DNA from 4 places in the Nocardia sp. NPDC003963 genome. Region 3 is predicted to be linked to each of the others. Evidence: riboswitches for the same ligand, from Rfam matches in the RefSeq annotation. Region 3 holds a riboswitch; each other region holds the start of a gene.
What was found. A riboswitch is a leader RNA that binds a small molecule or an ion and turns the genes downstream of it on or off. The one in region 3 is predicted to bind cobalamin.

Region 1 (5,472 bases), on a different contig from region 3:
GATCCACATCGGTGATCTCCTCGGTCACCGTGTGTTCCACCTGGATCCGCGGATTCATCTCGATGAACACATGGTTGCCGCGCTCGTCCAGCAGGAACTCCACCGTGCCCGCGCAGCTGTAGCCGATCTGCCGGGCGAACGCCACCGCGTCCGCGCAGATCCGGTCCCGCAGCTCCGGATCCAGATTCGGCGCGGGCGCCAGCTCGATCACCTTCTGATGGCGCCGCTGCAGCGAACAGTCCCGCTCGAACAGATGCATCACATTGCCCTGGGTATCGGCCAGGATCTGCACCTCGATATGCCGCGGATTCACCACCGCCTGCTCCAGGAAGACGGTCGCGTCACCGAACGCCGACTCCGCTTCCCGCGACGCCGCCTCGATCGCCTCCCGCAGGCCGGATCGCTCGGCGACCCGGCGCATCCCGCGGCCACCGCCACCGGCGACGGCCTTCACGAACACCGGGAACTCCATGGTTTCCGATGCCGCCAGCAACTCCGTCACATCGGCCGAGGGCGCGCTCGAATTCAGCACCGGCAGCCCGGCCGCCTTCGCCGCGGCGATCGCGCGGGCCTTGTTACCGGCCAGTTCGAGAACCTCGGCGGCGGGACCGATGAAGGTGATGCCCGCCCGGGCGCACGCGGCGGCCAGATCCGGGTTCTCGGACAGGAACCCGTACCCCGGGTAGATCGCGTCGGCGCCCGCTGTCCTGGCGGCCTCGATGATCGCCTCGACCGAGAGGTAGGCGCGGACCGGATGGCCCTCCTCGCCGATCTCGTATGCCTCGTCGGCCTTCAGACGGTGGACCGAATTCCGGTCCTCGTGCGGGAAGACGGCAACCGTCCCGACACCGAGCTCGTACGCCGCGCGGAAGGCTCGGATGGCGATTTCGCCGCGGTTGGCAACCAAGACTTTCGAGAACATTGGACCAACGTACCCGGCGCCACATCCAGGATCGACAGCGAAGTCCACTTGGCAGGATCTTCACAGGAGGGTATGGCAATGCTGCGAAGTATTGTTCATCGCACCGTCATATCTCACCGCCCACAACCCGGGCCTGTGCGTATATTGCGGTACCGCAATCCCCCGGCCATCCGCGGGATGCGGCCGATTTTGCGAAGGTATGCGAAGCCGTGTCCGGCCCGTACCGGGCCGACCGCCCTGGGCTACTCGGCGCGTCCGCGTTATGGTGGTGCACGCAGCTGGTCCGCCGGCCGGACGACGAGGAGCCCCGAACGTCCGCCCCCGGCGCCGAAGCCCGCACCACGCGGGTGAGAGGGAATCCGGTGGGAATCCGGAACTGTCCCGCAGCGGTGAGCAGGAACGAACGCCGTCATCAGCACTGGGCGCACAGCCTGGGAAGCGACGGCCAGTAGGTCGGCCGTATCGGCCGGTGCCCGCGAGTCCGAAGACCTGCCGGCTGTACCGGGTACGCCGTATCCGGTGGCCACCGCCTCGTGGATTGGGCGCTGCGGTCCACCAGTGCTGACATTGCGATCCGCCCGCGCGGCCGGTCGTACGGGGTCTCATCGGTGCCCGTGCGTCCGTGAACGGCGATGGCCGTCGAACTTCAGCACTGGAGAACACCGTGACTGTTATTTCGCAAAGCCCGTTCACCGCAACGGTTCTCGGACTTCCCCGGGTGGGGCCGCGCCGGGAACTCAAACGCGCGACCGAGTCCTACTGGGCCGGGCGTATCGATGCGGCACAGCTGCACGACACCGGGTGCACGCTGCGCCGCGACCAGTACACCGCGCTGGCCGCCGCCGGCCTCGATTCGATCCCGGTCGGCACCTTCTCCTACTACGACCAGATGCTCGATACGGCCGTGCTGCTGGGCGCCCTACCGGCCCGGGTGGCCGATATCGACGACCCGCTGGACCGCTATTTCGCGGCCGCCCGCGGGAACGAATCGGTGGAACCGCTGGAAATGACCAAATGGTTCGATACGAACTACCACTACCTCGTTCCCGAAATCGGTCCGGAGATCACCTTCACCCTGCATCCCGGCGATCTGCTCGCACAGGTGGCGGAGGCGATCGAGCTGGGTGTCGCGGCGCGGCCCGTCGTCATCGGGCCGGTCACTTTCCTGAAGCTCGCCAAGACCACCGGCGGCGCGGCACTGGACCGTATCGGGGAACTGATCCCGCTGTACCGGGAGCTGCTGCGGCTGCTCGCCGAAGCGGGTGCGACCTGGGTGCAGCTCGACGAGCCCGCGCTGGTCACCGACCTCACCGACGCAGAACTCGCCGTCGTCCGCCGCGTCTACACGGAATTGACGGAGTCCCGGGACCGGCCGGCGGTGCTGGTCGCCACCTACTTCGGGTATCCGGGGCCGGCCCTGGACACCCTCGCCGGGACCGATATCGAAGGTATCGCGGTCGATCTGGTCGCCGGTACCGATATCGCCGCGGTCGCGGCGGTACCGGCCCTGGCGCACAAACTGCTCGTCGCGGGCGTGGTCGACGGCCGCAATGTGTGGCGCACCGATCTCGACGTCGCATTGGCGACATTGGCCACCCTGCTGGGAAGTGCCGGATCCGTGGCGGTCTCCACCTCGTGCTCGCTGTTGCACGTGCCGTACTCGCTGGCGGTGGAGACCCGACTCGACGACGCCCTGCGTTCCTGGCTCGCCTTCGGTGCCGAGAAGACCGCCGAGGTGCGGGTACTGGCCACCGGGTTGACCGGCGGGACCGAATCCGTAGCCGCGGAACTCGGGGCGGCCCGCGCCGCCGCGGCGAGTCGCCGGGCCGATCCGCGGATCGGCAACGCCCAGGTGCGGGCGCGACTGGCCGCGCTGGGCCCGGCTGCCGTTCGGCGGGCGCCCGCCGAACAACGCCGGACCCTGCAACAGGATCGGCTGCGCCTGCCCGCGCTGCCCACCACCACGATCGGCTCCTACCCGCAGACCTCGGCGATCCGGCTGGCCCGGGCGGCGCTGCGGGCCGATGAGATCGACCGGGCCGAGTATGTTCGGCGGATGCGGGCGGAGATCGCCGAGGTCGTCGCGCTACAGGAGGAACTGGAGCTCGACGTGCTGGTGCACGGCGAACCTGAACGCAACGATATGGTCCAGTACTTCGCCGAACAGCTCGACGGATTCGCCGCCACCGATCTCGGCTGGGTGCAGTCCTACGGCACGCGCTGCGTACGCCCGCCGATCCTGTTCGGCGATGTCTCCCGTCCCGCCGCGATGACGGTGGACTGGATCACCTACGCCCAATCGCTCACCGATAAACCGGTCAAGGGCATGCTCACCGGACCGGTCACCATCCTGGCCTGGTCCTTCGTCCGGGACGACCAGCCACTGGCGGATTCGGCCCGCCAGGTCGCCCTGGCAATCCGGGACGAGACGGTGGATCTACAGCATGCCGGTATCCGGATCGTGCAGGTCGACGAACCGGCACTGCGTGAACTGCTCCCGTTGCGCGCCGCCGATCAGCGGGCGTACCTGGACTGGTCGGTGAACGCGTTCCGATTGGCGACCTCCGGCGTTTCCGACGCCGTCCAGATCCACACCCACCTGTGCTATTCGGAATTCGGCGAGGTGATCGAGGCGATCGCCGGACTGGACGCCGACGTGACCTCCATCGAGGCCGCCCGGTCGCATATGGAGGTGCTGGACGATCTGAACGCGTCGGGCTTCGACGCCGGGGTGGGACCCGGTGTCTACGATATCCACTCGCCCCGCGTCCCGGGCGTCGAGGAGATCACCGCGGCGCTGCGCGCGGCACTGAAAGCCGTTCCGGCCGAACGCCTCTGGGTCAACCCCGACTGCGGCCTGAAAACCCGTGGTCCCGCCGAAGTGGCGGCCTCACTGCGCAATATGGTGGCCGCCGCCCGCAGCGTGCGCTGATGGCGCGGTCCGGGTCGCACCGCGCGGCGCGACCCGGACCGTTCAGCCTTCCGGATCCCCCGCGCCCGGTCCACGGCGTTTCGGCCGCCGCGCTACACACTGCGGGCAGGTCTGCGTCATCCGCAGCACCGGTCGCAAGCGCGCCGGCGCGGACAGCGACCGCCGCACCGCACGGCATCTCTGCCTTTCCTCCATGACACCCGACCCCTTCCCCTCGGCGATACCGTCGCCTGGTTTGACGCCGGGCGACCCGGCACGGTTCCCGCGGGATCGAGGGCCCGGCGCGACTGCGCTACGCGGGCGGCATGCCTCGAGGCGTCGGCCCCGAGGTCGTGAGCGGGGCCGGACGATCAGGATTTGGCCAGGTATTCCAGGCGTTCGGAATCGACGGCCGCGTGCATCATCGCGGCCAGACCCGGATGCCCGGACAACCCGGGATCCGCTTCCACCAGTGTTCGCGCCAACTCCTGAGCCGCGGTGATGACCTCGAGATCGTCGAGCAGTGACAGCAGCCGCAGCGACCGGGTGGTCCCCGACTGCGCCGCCCCGAGCACATCGCCCTCCCGCCGCTGGCGCAGATCGAGCACCGAGAGCTCGAACCCGTCGGTGGTGGCGGCGACGGCCTCCAGCCTGGTCATCGCCGGACCGCCGGGCGCCGCATCGGTGACGAGCAGGCACAACCCGGCATGCGCGCCACGGCCGATCCGGCCACGCAACTGATGCAGCTGGCTCACCCCGAACCGGTCGGCGTCCACGATCACCATCACGGTCGCGTTCGGAACATCCACGCCGACCTCGACCACGGTCGTACAGACGAGTACATCGATATCGCCGGCGTTGAAGTCCCGCGTCACCTGGTCTTTTTCATCCGACGGCAACCGCCCGTGCAGCAGTCCGATGCGCAACTGCGCCAGCGGTCCGGTCCGCAGGCGTTCGAAGACATCGATCACAGCCTGAGTGGACGGGGGTTCCTTACCCGTATCGGCGCCCTTTCCGCCCCGCCCCCGGGCCGGACCGTCCTCGTCGTCGCCGATCCGCGAGCACACGACATAGGCCTGCCGTCCGGCACCGACCTCCTCGGTGATCCGCTCCCAGGCGCGGTCGACCCAGTTGGGATGCACTCGGCGCGGCACCACCTTCGACTGGATCGGCGAACGCCCCCGGGGCAGTTCGGTCAGCGTCGAAGTCTCCAGATCACCGAGCGTGGTCATGGCGATGGTGCGCGGAATCGGAGTCGCGGTCATCACCAGCAGATGGGGTGAGAAACCCGCCTTGGCCTTGGCGCGCAGGGCATCGCGCTGCTCCACACCGAACCGGTGCTGTTCGTCCACGATCACCAGGCCCAGATCGAAGAATTCGACCGAATCCTGGATCAGCGCGTGGGTACCGATCACGATCCCGGCCTCGCCGGTCACCGCGGCCAGCAATGCCGCGCGTTTGGTGGCGGTCGGCATGGAACCGGTCACCAAGGTCACCCGGGTCGCGGTCTCGGCCGCGCCGAGTTCTCCGGCCTGCCCGAGATCGCCCAGCATCGCCGAGAGCGACCGATAGTGCTGGGCGGCGAGCACTTCGGTCGGTGCCAGCAGCGCACACTGCTGCCCCGCGTCGATCACCTGGA
Region 2 (5,472 bases), on a different contig from region 3:
TGGCCGATGTCATCGCCGAGTTCGAACGCGCGAGCCGCCGATCACGAGTGATCGCGGCCCGTTTCGACCTCGACGACACCTTGGACAATCCGCTCGAGGGCACAGTCAGTATGCGATGGACCCTGCTCGCCATGATCGAAGAGTTCGCCAGGCACGCGGGACACGGCGATATCCTCCGCGAACAGATCGATAACGCCGCGGACCGGCAACCGGACCGATGAAAGTCACCTTCGAGATTTGCTGTTGACGAGCGAGCTGTCGCCGCTGTAGTGGTCGAGGAGCCGGCGATCCATGACCGCGCGCCACAGCGGCGGTACGGCGGCCAGCAGAATCATGGTGGCGTATCCGAAAGGCAGCTGTGGGGCCTCTTGGGAGCTGCGCAGCGTCTGGTAGCGGCGGCCGGGGTTCGCGTGGTGGTCACTGTGGCGCTGGAGGTGGAGGAGGAAGACGTTGGTGACCAGTCGGTCGCTGTTCCAGCTGTGCCGGGGTGAGCACCGCTCGTATCGGCCGTCCGGCCGGAGCGCCCGTAGCAACCCGTAGTGCTCGAGGTAGTTCACTGTCTCGAGCAGTCCGATGCCGATGGCGGCCTGCAGCACCAGGAAAGGGATGACGACGGGCCCGAAGAAGAGAATCATCACACCGAACAACACCAGGCTCATCGACCACGCCTGCAATAGATGGTTGTCCCAGCTGAACCACGTCTTACCCTTGCGGGACAGACGTTCCCGTTCCAGGACGAGTGCCGAGCGGAAGCCGCCCGTGACACTGCGCGGTATGAACGCCCACAGCGATTCGCCGAAGCGGGAACTCGCCGGATCCTCGGGTGTGGCCACGCGGACATGATGACCGCGGTTGTGCTCCACGAAGAAATGGCCGTACGCGGATTGCGCCAGCGCGACTTTCGCCAGCCAGCGTTCGAGCCGTTCGACCCGGTGACCGAATTCGTGGGCGGCGTTGATACCGATACCGGAAACGATTCCCAGCGTGACGGTCAGGCCCAATTTATCGACGAGTGCCAATTCGGAACCGGCCCACATGTATCCCGCGACGGCCAGTCCGATGAACTGCATCGGCAGGAATAGGAACGTGCACCAACGATAATAACGATCGTTGGACAAGGCCTCGTAGTCTTCGTCTCGCGGACTGCTTCCGTCGGAACCCACCGCGATATCCAGCACCGGGATCACCACCAAGACGAGAATCGGGCCGATCCACCAGAACAGGACCGCTCCGGTAAGGCTCACCAGTGGTGCCGGTAGTAGCGCGCAACCGGGCGCTACGGTGCTCAGAATCCAGAGATAGCGTTTACGATCGCGGGTGGTCCCGCGTCTGAGGATTGTCATATCTGTCTCGCTCGTCCAACCGATCCATTCAGTTTGGGTACGACTGCCCGAATCCGGTACCGCCGAGGCTCCCCGCGTCACGGAGGCGCATCCCGACTCGTATTCCGGATTTCTCGTGACCGGCCGGAAGTTTCCGGCGCGGCGGCAGATTCATGTTTTTCGGCGTTCCGGAGGTCGGCGCCACCTGTATCCCTGGTGGCCCGGACTCGGAAGTGGCCCGTTTCCGCGTTCGGTCCGTACAGCTCGGCACTCCCGGCCGGGTCGGTCCGGAGCCGTCTCGGCCGCGGACCGACCCGGCCGGGGACGGTACGGAGGCACCCGCGTGCGATCAGTCGATACCGCGTAGCAGCAGACCCACTGTCCGGACGGGTGTTTCGATCGCTCTTACACTCGCGGAACTACGGCAGGGCACCACAGTTCACCGGCGCCGGCACACCGGCGAGGCGATCGTTCACCCACTGCTCCGAGGTCATCATCGACGGGAAGAAGGCCACATCGTGGGTGCCCAGGAAACCGGCGGATACGGGAGGCAACCCAGCGTCGGAATCCAGCTGAACGGCCGCGCCGCCACCGCACCAGCTCGACGCCATACCGTGCACGGCCGGGTACGGAGCAGCCTCATCGTTCCTGGCCGAGTAGATACGTACCGGCACCGCCGGAGTGAGGCCGCCGAGCCGCTGCTGGTCGAATGCCTTCTTCAGTTCCGGGGAGCCGTCGATCACGGCCGCGAGAGGCAGTCCGCTGGTCGTCCACTGCGCGGTGACCTGCGGCTGCGCCATGGTGCTGGAGAGCCCACCACCGCACTTACCTATCGAATCGCGCAGGATCGCCTTACCGGTGTCGTTGAGCGCGGCATCGATTTCCGGACGGGTACCGGGATAGTCGGCGGCGATGCCGTTGAGGATCCAGGCGATGGCCGGTGCGACGCCGGGGTGGCCGTCGCTGCGCGCGATATATTCCTGCGGGCCCACCGGAGGACCGCCCACATAGGCGCCTCGTACGTTCAGCTCGGGGGCATACTCCGGTTGTAGTTCGGCCGCCGCCGCGGAAGCCATCCCGCCCTGGGAGTAGCCGTAGAGTACGACCGGCGAGTTCGGCGTGAAACCGGCACCGGGCAACCCCAACGCGGCGCGGGCGGAATCCAGTACCGCGTAACCCTGTGTCTTGCGGTTGAGGAAATTGTGGATGCCCGGCGCGCCGAGGTCGTGATAGTCGGTCATCACCACTGCCATCCCGCGGGACAGCATCTGGTAGATCGCGATGACGTCGTATTCGAAGACCAGATCGGCCGGCGGCTGGTACCGGACCACCTGCGACAGCATCGCCGACGGCGCGCACTCGACGCCTTGCCCCTGGGTACCACCCGCATACGCCACCAGCGGGCGTTCCCCCGGGCCGGTCCACGGCGCAATCGGCTCCAGATACGTACCCACCACCGTGGTCGGCGCGTCATGGGTGTCGCTGCTGGCGTAAGTGAGGCGGGTCGACTGCACCGGTACCGTCCCGGGTAGACCCGGGGCCGAGATTGCCAGGTGCGCTGCCTCGGCACGGAGGATATCGCCCCCGGCGCCCGGTGAGCGCGACGACGCCGGTTGCGTCCAAGCGGCCGGCGCGGCGATCGCGCCACCGGCTGCGACTATGAGGACTCCTGTCAAAACTGCTAGCCAAGCTCGTTTTTCGCTCTTCATACCGATCCTTCATGCGTGTGATCCAGTCAGGGCGATTGTTGAACCGAGAGACACGATTGCCGCGGACGCGAGCACAACTCTGCTGGTCAGCGAACCGTAAGCAGGGAAAGGCGACGCTTCGATCCAACAGATCTCGATCGAGTACTGCGAGTATCTCTGTTCGAACGCAGAACCGGGCACATATGCACTTCGTGTCGTCGAGGCCAAAGCATATGCCATGTTGCGGACGCAAGCCCGGAGGTCGCCGCGGGGATTCGCACAGGGCCGATCGGTACCGACGACCGGTTCGCCATCTGCCCACGGACGGCTCGGCATCGACCGGAATGCTACTGTGACCGGGCGCTGGTTACCGCCTGTCCGTGATGGGCGGTTCGCAAGAGGGAATCCGGTGGGAATCCGGAGCTGCCCCGCAGCGGTATGTGGAAACGACCGCGGTCATCAGCACTGGGCCCGCCGCCCGGGAAGCGACCGCCAGTAGGCGATACCGGATATCCGGTATCCCGTCCACGAGCCCGAAGACCTGCCCGCGCGGCCGAGCCGACGGCGCGGTCTCCTGTCGACTCCGAGGGAGCGGTTGACGAGATATGGGTCCTGTGGTGCTCGGCTGCCTGCGCACATACGCTTCGGGACGGTGCGGATAGCGCCGGCCGATGAGAACTGTCGAGAAACGGCGGCTGCCCGTCGCCGTGCTTGCCTCCGGCCTCGTCGTGGCACTCGTGGTGATCTCCGTACTCGCGCTGGCGCTCGGTGCGGCCCAGATCCCGTGGCGTGACACGATCTGGTTCCTGTGGGCCGAACTCACCGGCGCGACGGTGCTCGCCACCGACGTCGCCGACTATCGGATCATCGTCGACTCCCGATTGCCCCGGGTCCTGTCGGCTGCTCTCGTCGGCGCGGGTCTGGGCGGGGTCGGGCTGCTGGTGCAGGCCATGGTCCGTAATGCGCTCGCCGACCCGTACGTACTGGGGATCTCCTCAGGGGCGTCGGTGGGGGCCACCGCAGTCGTACTCTTCGGCGTTTTCGGGGCTCTCGGCATCTACGCGCTGTCGACCGCGGCCTTCATCGGTGCGCTCGGCGCCACCCTTCTCGTCTATCTGATGGCGCGCTCGGCGTCCGGGCTGGTACCGCTGCGGCTGGTACTGACGGGTACTGCCGTCGGTTACGGTTTCTCCGCCGCGACGACGGTACTGGTGTTCCTGGCCCCGCACGGGGATGCCGCCCGTTCGGTGATGTTCTGGCTGCTCGGGAGTCTGGCGGGCGCGACCTGGCAGATGGTTCCCCTGGTCGCCGCAGCGGCCTTGTCCGGGCTGACGGTGATCGCCGTGTACGCGCGTCATCTGAACGCGCTGGCGATGGGGGACGAGGTCGGTGCCGCACTCGGAGTGGACGCTTCCCGGTTCCGGCTGCTCCTGTTCGTGGTCGCCGCCGCGATGACGGGCTGTTTCGTCGCCGTATGCGGCGCCATCGGCTTCGTCGGGCTGGTGGTGCCGCATATCGCCAGACTGCTGGTCGGAGCCGACCATCGACGGCTCACGATCGTGACGCCTCTGCTGGGCGCGGTGTTCCTGGTGACCGCGGATCTGGTGGCGCGGACCCTCATACCTCCGCAGGAACTCCCCCTGGGCGCGATCACCGCGGCGGTGGGCGTCCCCGTTTTCGTCCTGTTGATGCGCCGCCGCGGCGCGCTGGTGGAACACGGCTGATGCGGGTCGATTACGAGAACGTGGCGGTCGAGTTCGACGGCACGCCGGTGGTCGAGGCGGTGACCCTGACCGCCGCGCCCGGTGCGTTCATCGGCGTCGTCGGACCGAACGGCAGTGGTAAATCCACCCTGCTGCGATGCCTCTACCGCGCCCTGTCGCCGACTTCGGGGCGCGTCCTGGTCGACGGGACGGATATCTCGGCGATCAGCATGCGGGAGAACGCCCGCCAGGTCGCGGCGCTGACCCAGGACGCGAACACCCCGTTCGATTTCACCGCCGCCGAGGTAGTCGCCACCGGGCGGCTACCACATACCGCGCTGCTGCGCGGTACACACCGCCGCGACCGCGAGATCTGCGCCGCGGCCATGGCCACCGCCGATATCGGTCATCTCGCCACGCGCGGCTTTCTCGCACTGTCCGGCGGTGAACGCCAACGGGTGCTGATCGCGCGGGCGCTGGCCCAGCAACCGCGTGTGCTCGTCCTGGACGAACCGACCAATCACCTCGACGTCCGCCACCAGTACAGCGTGCTGTCCGCGGCACGCGGTCTGGGGATCACCGTGATCGCGGCTCTCCACGACCTCAATCTCGCCGCGCAGCACTGCGACCGGATCTTCGTCCTGTACGCGGGCCGACTCGTCTGTTCGGGCCGCCCGCACGAAGTGATCACCACCGAGGTCCTCACTCGCTGGTTCTCGATCGGCGGCCATATCGTCGACCATCCGCGGCTGGGTGTCC
Region 3 (5,472 bases):
GCCAGACACTGGAGCCGGGTTTGCGGCCCTCGCGGCGAATACCCCAGAGTGTGCCTCTGGTGACCGCTTCTTTGATCGCGCCGGCGATCCGCCCGCCGATCCGGCCACCGAGGTAGACAGCGGCAGGAGTGTCGTCCTTGCGGGTCACCTGGAATCGGGCGGCCCGGCGGCCCAGGCCGACATTCGAGGCCAGATACGCCAGATCGAGCAGCGCGGGTTGTTCGCCCGCGATGCGACTGAGGACCGTATCCGCCGCCGTCGCCCCGGTGGGCCCGGCGGTGAAGCAGCTCATCCGCAACGGCAGATCCGACGGGGCCACCGCATCGCCGGCCGCGACGACGCGCTCGTCGCCGACGCTGGTCAACGTCTCATCGGTGAGCATCCGTCCGAGCGTATCGGTCGGCAGGCCACTGACAGCGGCCAGTGGCGGGACCCCGAAGCCGGCCGTCCAGATGGTGACCGCACTGGGACGTTGCACGCCGCCGGTGAGAGTCACCGAATCCGGCCCGACCTGCGCCACCACCGCGGTCTCCAGCACTTCGACCCCGTTGCGGACGAGCCATCTCGCGACGGACCGCCGCGCGGGTTCGGAAAACGAGGGTGCCAGGCGGCCGCCGCAGACGAGCGTCACCGTCCGGCCCTGTTCGGCCAGTTCGGCAGCGGTCTCGATACCGGTGAGCCCACCGCCGACGACGGTGACCGGGGCATCGGCACGACATTCGCCGAGGGCGGCGCGGAGCCGCCGGGCGTGCTCCAACTCGGCGATGGGGTGGGCGAATTCCACTGCCCCGGGCACGGCGGCCGGGACTGCGCCGGTACTGCCGACCGCGTAGAGGACATAGTCGTAGTCCAGGGCGGGACCGGCGCCCAACCGGATCTGCCGCTGTTCGGTATCGATACGGGTGACGGTGTCGACCACCAACCGAACCCGCTCGCCGAGCAGACCGGCGTAGTCGGCGGTCGCGTCACCCGTGCCGGCCGCGAACTGGTGCAGGCGCAGGCGCTGCACGAACTCGGGGCGCGGATTGACGAGAGTGATATCGATATCGGGATTGCGCTGGAGCCGGTTGGCCGCCAACGTTCCGGCGTAACCACCGCCGATGACGACAACATGTACGCGCTGGCCGGTCATGAGGATCTCCTGTCCACTCGAGGTGTTGCCCTCGTGATCCCGGCCGCCTGTTGTCTGTGACAGAAGATCCATTTTTATGACTCACCTCACACTTGGTGTGCAAGGCCCGAAGCCCCGCGACGACCGACCCGGGCCACGCGGCGCACGTTCGCGGAACCGACCCGGCCTCCCACCGCGACCTGCACCGGCACCGTCCGGCCCAACCCCCGTCGACGACAAGGCCGACGCGCGGTGCGACGAACTCGCCGCAAGCGGTACCGCTCAGCTGGGCCCGGTCGGGGCGTACGGAGTGTTCGCCGGACGATTCTCGTCCACCGCGAGGGGACGGCCGATCTGCGGGAACGCACGCTGCGCGCAGGCGGTGCGCTCACAGACGCGACAGCCCGGCCCGATGGGCACGGCGGCGACCGTGTCGTGAATGGGCAGCCCGTGCGAGTAGACCAGTTTCTCCGCGAACGCGAGATCGCAACCGAGACCGACGGCGAAATCGCGCGAAGGCGCCAGGTATCCGGCGTTGCTCTCCCCCGTGGTTCGCGCGAGCCACAAATAGGTGCGCCCGTCGGGCATCTCGGCGATCTGGGTCCGGATCCGGCCGGGGGTGGCGAAGGCGTCGTGCACGACCCACAGCGGGCAGCTGCCGCCGACCCGGGAGAAGTGGAACGCGGTGGCGGACTGGCGCTTGGAAATATTGCCCGCGCGGTCGGTGCGCACGAAGAAGAACGGCACCCCACGTTGCCCGCGCCGCTGCAACGTCGACAGACGATGACATACGGTCTCGAACCCGACCTCGAATTGCGCGGAGAGCAGGTCGATGTCGTAACCCATCGTCTCGGCCGCGTCGAGGAAAGCCCCGTAGGGCAGGATCAGCGCACCGGCGAAATAGTTCGCCAGACCGATACGCAACAGTCCGCGCGAGGCCGCGGGCAGTGCCGCCGTCTCGGCGAGCAGATCCTCGATCACCGCGGACTGGGTGAGAAACGCCAACTGGGTGGCCAGCTGGAAAGCTCGCTGACCGGCAGTGAGGCGGCGCGCGAGAGTGAGCGTCCGGGCGTCCGGATCGTAGATCCGCTTGGGCCCGGGACGGCCGGGGTCCTCCGAACGGATCCGCACCACCACGTCGTGTTCGTCCCGCAGCAGCCGAGCCAGCTGCAGATCCAATCCCCCCGGCGTGAACCCGCCGCGCGCGAACAGATCCTCCGCGGCCGTGTCCAGAGCGGGGATATGGTTGCGGCGGTCGTAGAAGTAATCGCGAACATCCTCGTAGGGCATCGCGGTGCGGCGGCCGGCCTCCGGCGCGTCGAGCCCGGCAGTGAGCTGGTCGAGCTGCTCGTTGGCCGCCCGCAAGCGCCGGTGCTGACTGATCAGCAATCGAGCCGCCGTCGGCACTCGCGAGAGCAGATCGTCGAGTTCACTGCTGCTCACCGACGCGAACTCGGGCTCCTCGGCGAACACCTCGTGCAGGTCCGCGAGCAGCCGGGCATCGGTTTCCGGGGCGAAGAAACCCACCTCCAGATCGAAGGTCGCCGTGAGCCGCAGCAGAACCGGGATCGTCAACGGCCGCTGATCGTTCTCGAGCTGGTTCACATAGCTCACCGACAGCCCGAGGGTCTTGGCGAGCCCGGATTGGGACAGCCCCCGCTGCTCACGCAGCACACGCAGCCGGCCCCCGGCATACATCTTCTCCACTGCCGACTCCTTCCTGGACTACGGGTGACCGGGCGCCGGGCGGCACATGCCATACGACCGCCCCGACCCGCTCCCGACTCCGCAAAGGTACGGGGCGACCCGGTCTCGATTCAGCGGCGTTCGCGGCGACGGGTCCCACGACTCGATCACCGCGTCCTCGGACCGAAACACCCACGTCACATTCACACATGTTGCAGGACAATCTGTTTCGTCGTTCGTTACCGAACTTCCACAGTTTCGGCAACAACACACGGACAGGGCACCGTAGTTGTTCCTTGCCGAATCCGCGCCGCCGCGATCGAGCCCCGGAAGCCCGGGCGCGCCGAGGGCCGTGGCAGGTTCCGGCATGATGCGAACTCCCTCGGTGGCAGGACCGGCAGCCGCCCGTTCGGACGCGCGACGACACGCACCCGCGGAGACGAACACGTCGGTTGCCGGCGTAACGCCCGGTCCACGAGGCGACGGCCGCCGGGTACGGCGTACCCGGCGCAACCGGCAGGTTTTCGGACTCGCGGGCATCGACCTCTGGAGATCGACCCGGGGTGGAACATCTCCGGGCCGGCATCACCGGCCGTCGCTTCCCGGACCCTCCGGCCCGGTGCCGTAGGACGGCGATCGTTCCCGGTCACCGCTGCGGGACAGTCCCGGATTCCCACCGGGTTCCCTCGCACCCGCCGATCGGCGTCGGTGGCGCCGCCCGGCGGGTTCGACATCCCGCTCACACCGGAGTCGAGCGGGACGAACCAGCTGCACTCGCCAGCATAAGCGCAGCTCACGATCCCGAGCCGCCAGGGCCATCGGAGACAGGATTGTCCCACCGACCACATCTGAACACCCGGCCGATGTTCGCCGTATGGGCAGCGCTGCTCGTGACCGGCGAAACCACCATGGCAGTTTCATGGCCGTAGTGGTCCTGACTCCCGACTTCGCACACCGGCTACCGAAGACCCGCGCAGCGGCTGTGCTGACCGCGACCTACGCCATAGGCCAAGTGGCAGGCCCGTTACTCGTCATCCCGGTCATCGGCACGGACTTCACCACCGCCTTCACCATCGCCGCGGTGACCATCACGCTGGCGGCGATCCCGGCACTCGCGGCGGACCGCGCGCGAATCCGTATGCGCGGCACACCGACCGGAACCAGCGCCACGCCCGAACGGGATTCACGCACTGTCGCCGACGCCCGACAACACCCGCATGACCAGCCGATTTCCGCTCCCGAGCACCTCTGAGGTAATCTCATCGAGCGCCGGAACGCGAGGCGCAACGGGCTGTGGCGCAGTTTGGTAGCGCACTTGACTGGGGGTCAAGTGGTCGCAGGTTCAAATCCTGTCAGCCCGACACACGAAAACACTCTCTGACCTGCGTCGGAGGGTGTTTTCTTCTCACCGGAAGGCCCGGAAGGCGGGGCAAATCTGGGGCCAGTATCGCCGCGGAGATATCTGGACCACTTGACCGCGTCGGAGCGAATGGCCTGATTGTCCGGATGCAGGCACCAGCGGGTGATTTGGGGGTCGGTTTGGCCGACGACCCGCTGGAGCGGTGCAGCCGCACACCGGCGTCGGCAACACGGGCCAGGCCGGTGTGCCGGAGGTCGTGGCGACCGAGCTGTTCGTATCCGAGTTTTGTGACCACCTCATCCCAGTGGGTCGCGTCCCGAAGTCCGCCCGTCTGGATACGGCCGCCACGCGGCCCGACGAACAGTCGTTCACCCAAAATCGCCCGCGCCGGTCGTGCTCGGTAGCCTTTTCCAGAGCCGGACCCGCGCGCACACGTAACTGAGTCGCGTTGATCCGACGTAAGATGAGTGGCCGGATCTCCTCTATGAGCGGAATCGGTCACGCACGCTTCCCTTGGTAAATTTGTCTTTGAGGCTTTCCTGGCCCAGGAATCTTCTGGCGCCGAAGAATCCAAACCCATTGGTCGGTGTCAATATCGTGGAACCTGACAGCAGGCGACCTCGCCGATTCGGGAGCTGTACATGCCGCGAAGATAACCGCGTCGCCCCAGCCCTCGTACTGGTTGGAGGATGCGACGACCAGTGCGCCCGCGAGAGCGCGGTGCGGTGATATCGACATCACGGGGTTATCGCCGCCCCGCTTCCTACCACCGGGGAATCGTCTTCGGGCTACGGGAAGCCCCGTTCATCGCCGTTCGGCGCCCTAAGCATCACGGCGCGACCGCCGCCCCCTCGATGTGGGCATGGTCGGACACGATCAACGGGTGGAGCTGGGACGCGCCCGCCGGCTCTCCCGTGACCGTGGAGGTCTACAGCGCCGCCGACGAGGGCGTCTACGAGCCCGGTGAACTGATCGCCGTGGCCCGCACCGACGGCAAGGAGGTGGCTCGGACGGCACTCCGCTCCGCGGGCACCGACCTGCTGGGCATACGCGCCGACCGGACCGAACTGACCACCGGCGACTGCAATCGCGCATTCGTCGAGATCACCGTGCAGGATCGGGCGGGTGTACTCGCCCACGGCGTCGACCTGCCGGTTCACGTTCAGGCGACCGGTGCTGGATCATGTCGACTCCGCTTACGCGTATCGAGCCTGTCGGGTCAGGCTGCCGCGGCTGCCTGTTGGGGCGGTGCGACTGTGTAGGTCCAGTTGTCGCGCAGCAGTGCCCACACGACGTTGACCCGGCGTCCTGCGAG
Region 4 (5,472 bases), on a different contig from region 3:
TCGGCGTCGGCCGAGGAAAGCACGATGAACGAGGTGAGCGCGGAGAACAATTGGGTCCCGGCCACCCCGGCCAGCACCACCTTGGCGGTGCCGCCGCCGGCACCCGCGGCCAGGACCAGTACCAGGCCGAACGAGATGAGCGCCCCGAGGAACGCTCCGGTGGACAGTGAGATCAGTCCGCCGCCCACGCCCAGGACGGCCACGAGCACCGCGCCGGTGGACGCGCCGGAGGAGATCCCCAGGACGAACGGGTCGGCGAGTGGGTTGCGCAGCAGTGACTGCATGACCACTCCGCAGACTCCCAGCCCGGCGCCGCAGATCGCGGCGAGCAGGGTGCGCGGCAGCCGCAACTGCCAGACGATGCCCTCCCGGATCGGCGAAACAGCGGCGGTGCCGGCGCCCAGCTTCTCGAACAGGACCGCGTAGACCTCGCCGACCGACAGCTCCGCCGGCCCGATGGTGACGGTGAAGGCCATCGAGGAGATCAGCACGACCAGCCCCGCCAGAACCAGCGCCGCGGTAGCGGGTGCGCGGGCGATCCGGGCGGTGGTGCGCGACGGTGCATCCGGGCTCACGAACCGTGGCCCCACCGTTCCAGGGCGTCGGCGACCTTCTCGATACCGTCGACCGTCCGGATCGACGGGTTCAGATCGGCGCCGTTGACCACGATGTAGCGCCGATCGCGTACCGCGGACAGTTCGGCGGTCACCGGGTTCGATTCCAGGAACGAGATCTTGCTGTCCAGGGCGTCCCCGGCGAGACTGCGCCGGCTCAGATCGGCCAGTACGAGGGCAGCCGGGTCACGGTCGAGTACCGTCTCCCAGCTGACCTGCGGCCATTCGTCGGTGGTGTCGTCGAATACATTCTTCGCGCCCACTGCGCCGGTGATGATCCCGGAGGAGCCGCAGCAGCCCGCGACATACGGTGTGGACGTATCGGCGAACCAGAACGCCAGCGAGACGCCGTCCGCGGCGATCCGCCCGGCCGCGGCGTCGTGGCGATCGCGTAGTTCGGTGACCAGCTGTTCGCCGCGGTCCCGCACATCGAAGATCGCGGCCAGTTCGCGGATCTCCCGGTAGACCGAATCCATGGTCAGCGGTTCGGTCCGGGCGCCGTCGGCATTGACGCTGATATCGGTTTTGCCGTCACAATCGGTCGGCGAGAGGTAGGTGGGCACACCCAGTTCGGTGAACTGTTCGCGTTCGGCCACGCCACCGGGACCGAGCGTGCCGCCGAAGGACGCGGATACGAAATCCGGTTCCTTGTCGAGGACCACCTCGAACGAGGGTTTGTTGTCGGCCAGTCGCGGCACTCGCGCGTTGTCGGCGGCCAGATTCGCGCGGACGGGATCGGTCCAGGTGGCGGTGCCCACCATCCGATCGGCCAGCCCGAGTGACAGCAGGATCTCCGCCGACCCCTGGTTGAGGGCCACGGCGCGTTGCGGGGGCGCCGGGACGGTGATTTCGGTTCCGCAGTTGCCGAGCTTCATCGGATAACCGGATCCACCGGCGGCTGCCGCGGGATCGCCGGAACTGTCCGCACCGGAACATCCGGCCAGCAGGAGGGTGGACACCACGGCGGCGACCGCCAGGGAAATGGACCGCGTCACGGCGTGGACTCCTTGCGTCTGGGCCTGTGCGCGAGGCCGGGAACCGAGCTCGGCGGGTGAGTGATCGGACTCCACCACACGGGTGTCACCGTTGCGCGCCAGTCCCGGATTCGCACCGGGTTCCCTCACCGCGCCGCGACCGCAGTGCGGCCGTGGACCATGCTATCGGACACAGAACTGGACGTACGACCGGATCGTGCGGTGGTGCCGAGGGGGCGAATGCGACGGCGATTTCCTGCCAGCACACCAGGGGTGCCCTCGCCGATGCTCGTGGAGTAACAGCGGAATCGCGAAAGGAACGATATGTCGGAGAAGATCGTGGTGGTCACCGGGGCGACCCGCGGAATCGGACGCGCCACCGCGACGGCGTTCGCCCGGCGGGGCCACCGGGTGATCGTCACCGGACGCCGCGCGGCGGCGGTGGAGACGGTAGTGGGAGAACTGCGGGCACAGGGGCTCGCGGCCGAGGGCGAAGTCCTGGACGTGTGCTCGGTGGACAGCGCGCGGTGCCTGCGCGAAGCGATCGCCGAACGATACGAGCACATCGACGTACTGGTGAACAATGCCGGCATTCTGCCCGAGGCGACCGCGGCGGGCACGGTGAACTTCGCCCATCCGGGCGCGTTCACCGAGACCCTCATGACCAACACCTTCGGTCCCGTCAATGTGATCGAAGCGTTGCTTCCTCTGGTGCGCCGGGCGCCGGCCGGCCGGATCGTCAATATCTCCACCGAGATGGGTTCGCTCACCCAGCAACGCAATCCGGACTCGGCGTACTACTCGATGGTGGTCCCGGGCTATCAGGCATCGAAGGCGGCGTTGAACAGCATCACGGTCGGGCTGGCGAAAACCCTCGCCGGCACCGATGTCCGGGTGGTCTCGGTATGCCCCGGTTTCGTCGCGACCGAACTGGCTCCGGCGGCGGCCGACGCACCGACGACACCGGAGGAGGCCGCGGCGGTCGTCCTCGCGGCGGCGGAGTCGCCGGATATGTCCACCGACGGTTCCTTCGTCGGTGCGCAGGGCCCCATCGCCTGGTAGTGGTGTCGCGGGGATCGGGCCTTCGCGGCTCGATCCCCGCCGGATCGGCCGGTTCGGCGGGGCCCCGGCTCACCCGGTTCGCGCGCAGGCGGCCGTGACCGTGTCGGTGGCGTAGCGCACGAAGGCGGCGACGGCGTCGTGGCACCCGGTCCAGTCGTCCACCGCGATGCCGAGATAGCCGTCCCGCGCCCGGCGCAGCAGCGCGGCGTGGCCCGCGGGCAGCAGCGGTAGGAGACGATCCGCGGCTTCCGCCTTGGACACCACCGCCCCGGAGTCCGCCGTAACCCACATACGCGCCAGGGTGAGGACCACATTGCGCTCGTCACCGTCCACACTATCGGTCAGTACGGGCAGACTTGCGGTGATCGCCCGAATCAGATCGCCCGGCGGCACCGGATCCAGAATCCGGTGGGCCGGCGGCCCGGCCAGCGCGAGCGACCCGTCACGCGCCATGGTGAGCAGGATCGCCAGATCGGGGTCGTCCGCGGAAGCCGGGACAGTGCCCCGCTCGAACTCCGCACGCAGCCATTCGCCGTAGACGAACTCCGCACGCGGTGGGAAGCGCCACGGAACGATATCGTCGCGCACGACCACCGTCAGCTCCACGGGCCGGGCGGGGCCCGACCGCGGCCAGCGCCCGGAATACCGGAGCAGGCTGCCGGCCAGGCGATCCCGGATCTCGGGGGTGATGCGCGAGATCGTGACCGCCAGGAAATCGAGGTCGCTGTCCGGCCGCAGACCGCTGGTCACCGCCGAGCCGTACAGATACAGGCCGAGTAGATCGCCGCCGAGTAGATCGGTCACGGCTCGGATGATCAGAGCGCCTTCCGCGGCGGGGTCCGGTATCGGCAGAGTCACGAATCCACGATAGGCAGTCGGCTGCCGTACGGACCCGCGGTAGTGGGCCGCCCTTCACCGAACCGGTTCACTGCCGGATACCGCGTAATCCGAAAGGCCCATCTCCGTGGTGTACGGAGTCGTGCCCAGGGAGGACAACAGGATCGGGGTTGTCACGGAGGTGGTCGGACCAGGGTCTGTTCTAGATTCGAGGAAGAGTCGGCTCGGGGTGGACGGGGCGAGCGTCGAACAGTCGGACAGCGAGGTGCGGTGTGAATACGGTGCAGACGGTGACCGGATCCGAGCACGCACCGGTCGAACCCGATAACCCGGCACCGGCGCGCTGGCCGTGGCCGGCCCGGTTCGCCTTCCGCTTCGGCGTGGTCTACTGCCTGGTGTTCTGCGTGATGATCGGACAGGTCCTGTTCGTCTTCACCGGATTCGCACACCGTTTCCTGCCCGATACCGCACCGATGTGGCCGTTGCTCGGCGCCGAACCGCTGCTGAAATGGGTCGGGCAGACGGTATTCGGCGTCGATGCGCAGTTCAACCGATTCTCCGGCAGCGGTGATCAGGCGATCATCTGGGTGATGGTGTTCAGCGCGCTGGTCGTGGCCGTCGCCGCGGCGGTGCTGTGGTCGGTGCTGGACCGGCGCCGGCTCGCCTACCCACGGGCAGCTGCCTGGTTCCTGACCGCGCTGCGACTGTGCGTCGCCGGGCAGATGCTGTTCTACGGGATCGCCAAAGCGGTACCCACCCAGATGCCGCCACCTTCCTTCTCGGCACTCGTCCAGCCCTACGGACAATTCACGCCGATGGCGGTGCTGTGGCTCCAGGTGGGCAGCGCGCCCGTCTACCAGATTCTGCTCGGGGTGGCGGAACTGGTCGCCGGTCTGCTGCTGCTGGTCCCGCGCACGGCCACGCTCGGCACGATGCTCGGTGTGGTGAGCATGGCGCAGGTTTTCGTGCTGAATATGACCTTCGATGTTCCGGTCAAGATCCTGTCGTTCCATCTGCTCGTGTTCTCGCTGCTCCTGCTCGCCCCACAGACTCGCCGGTTCGCGGATTTCTTCCTGTTCGCCCGCCGCGCCGAACCTGCTGTGCAACCGGCGCTGTTCACGAATCGCCGGGCCGGGCGGATCGCCGGGTTCGCCGAGGCCGCGATCGGGGTCTGGCTGGTCGCCGGGGTGGCGGTACTCGGCTGGTTCAGCTGGCAGGACTACGGCGGCGGTGCCCCGAAGCCGGAGTTGTACGGGCTCTGGGAGGTCACCGAGTTCCGTATCGACGGTCGGCCGGTACCGCCACTGCTCACCGACGAGACCCGTTGGCAGCGGCTGATCATCGAAGCCGAGGGCGCGGTGACCTGGCAGCGGATGGACGGCGCGCTGGTGACGGCACCCGCGCAGACCGACGGGCCCGCGCATACTCTCACGCTCACCGGGCCACCCGGCCCGGACGCCGCGCCGGCCCGGATCGCGACCTTCACCTACACCCGCCCGGAACCGGGAGTCCTGCGGCTGGACGGACTCCTGGCCGACCGGCCGGTGATCGTCGACCTGCGTGCCACCGACCCGGCCGACTTCCCGCTGAACGGTCCGCGGTTCCACTGGGTGCAGGATTCCCCGGCCCAGTAGCCCGCCCGGTCAGGCTTGGGGCGGCGGGATCACTCCGGGCTGGTCGGGAGCGCGCTGTCCCGGAACCGGGCCGGTGATACCGGGCTGACCGGCCGGATCCGCGAGCGGAACCGCGGTCGGGTTCGGCGCGGGCGGTGCCGGGGCTTCGGGTGGTGCCGGTTCGGCCGGCGGAGCGGGCGGCTGTTCGGTCGCGGGCGGAGCCGGTGCGGGCTCGGTGGGCGCGGGTGGAGCGGGTGCGGGCTCGGTGGGCGCGGGCGGTGTGGCGGGTGCCGTACCTTCGGTCGGCTCCGGCACCTCGGGTGCGGATGGCCGCGGGGTCTCGTCGTCCGGTGTCCGGGGCGGGGTGCTCTC

Region 1: it holds a riboswitch for cobalamin, as region 3 does, so the genes downstream of both, metE (5-methyltetrahydropteroyltriglutamate--homocysteine S-methyltransferase) here and ACWEWT_RS02865 (short-chain fatty acyl-CoA regulator family protein) in region 3, are expected to answer to the same signal.
Region 2: it holds a riboswitch for cobalamin, as region 3 does, so the genes downstream of both, ACWEWT_RS13330 (FecCD family ABC transporter permease) here and ACWEWT_RS02865 (short-chain fatty acyl-CoA regulator family protein) in region 3, are expected to answer to the same signal.
Region 4: it holds a riboswitch for cobalamin, as region 3 does, so the genes downstream of both, ACWEWT_RS30895 (ABC transporter substrate-binding protein) here and ACWEWT_RS02865 (short-chain fatty acyl-CoA regulator family protein) in region 3, are expected to answer to the same signal.

Annotation. Positions count from the first base shown of each region.
Region 1 covers NZ_JBSGIP010000009.1:177,031-182,502, reverse strand. Annotated here, with positions in the region: gene ACWEWT_RS18550 (pyruvate carboxylase) at 1-922, opposite strand, end outside; cobalamin riboswitch at 1,275-1,413, shown strand; gene metE (5-methyltetrahydropteroyltriglutamate--homocysteine S-methyltransferase) at 1,587-3,854, shown strand; gene recG (ATP-dependent DNA helicase RecG) at 4,205-5,472, opposite strand, start outside.
Region 2 covers NZ_JBSGIP010000004.1:269,447-274,918, reverse strand. Annotated here, with positions in the region: gene ACWEWT_RS13345 (DinB family protein) at 1-221, shown strand, start outside; gene ACWEWT_RS13340 (alkane 1-monooxygenase) at 225-1,343, opposite strand; gene ACWEWT_RS13335 (lipase family protein) at 1,742-2,836, opposite strand; cobalamin riboswitch at 3,358-3,573, shown strand; gene ACWEWT_RS13330 (FecCD family ABC transporter permease) at 3,682-4,734, shown strand; gene ACWEWT_RS13325 (ABC transporter ATP-binding protein) at 4,734-5,472, shown strand, end outside.
Region 3 covers NZ_JBSGIP010000001.1:603,969-609,440, reverse strand. Annotated here, with positions in the region: gene ACWEWT_RS02870 (NAD(P)/FAD-dependent oxidoreductase) at 1-1,132, opposite strand, end outside; gene ACWEWT_RS02865 (short-chain fatty acyl-CoA regulator family protein) at 1,394-2,818, opposite strand; cobalamin riboswitch at 3,316-3,484, opposite strand; gene ACWEWT_RS02860 (hypothetical protein) at 3,780-4,049, shown strand; tRNA gene ACWEWT_RS02855 (tRNA-Pro) at 4,085-4,158, shown strand; gene ACWEWT_RS02850 (hypothetical protein) at 5,072-5,419, shown strand.
Region 4 covers NZ_JBSGIP010000036.1:20,068-25,539, reverse strand. Annotated here, with positions in the region: gene ACWEWT_RS30900 (FecCD family ABC transporter permease) at 1-476, opposite strand, end outside; gene ACWEWT_RS30895 (ABC transporter substrate-binding protein) at 572-1,489, opposite strand; cobalamin riboswitch at 1,627-1,786, opposite strand; gene ACWEWT_RS30890 (SDR family NAD(P)-dependent oxidoreductase) at 1,913-2,650, shown strand; gene ACWEWT_RS30885 (aminoglycoside adenylyltransferase family protein) at 2,720-3,508, opposite strand; gene ACWEWT_RS30880 (DoxX family protein) at 3,778-5,121, shown strand; gene ACWEWT_RS30875 (hypothetical protein) at 5,131-5,472, opposite strand, start outside.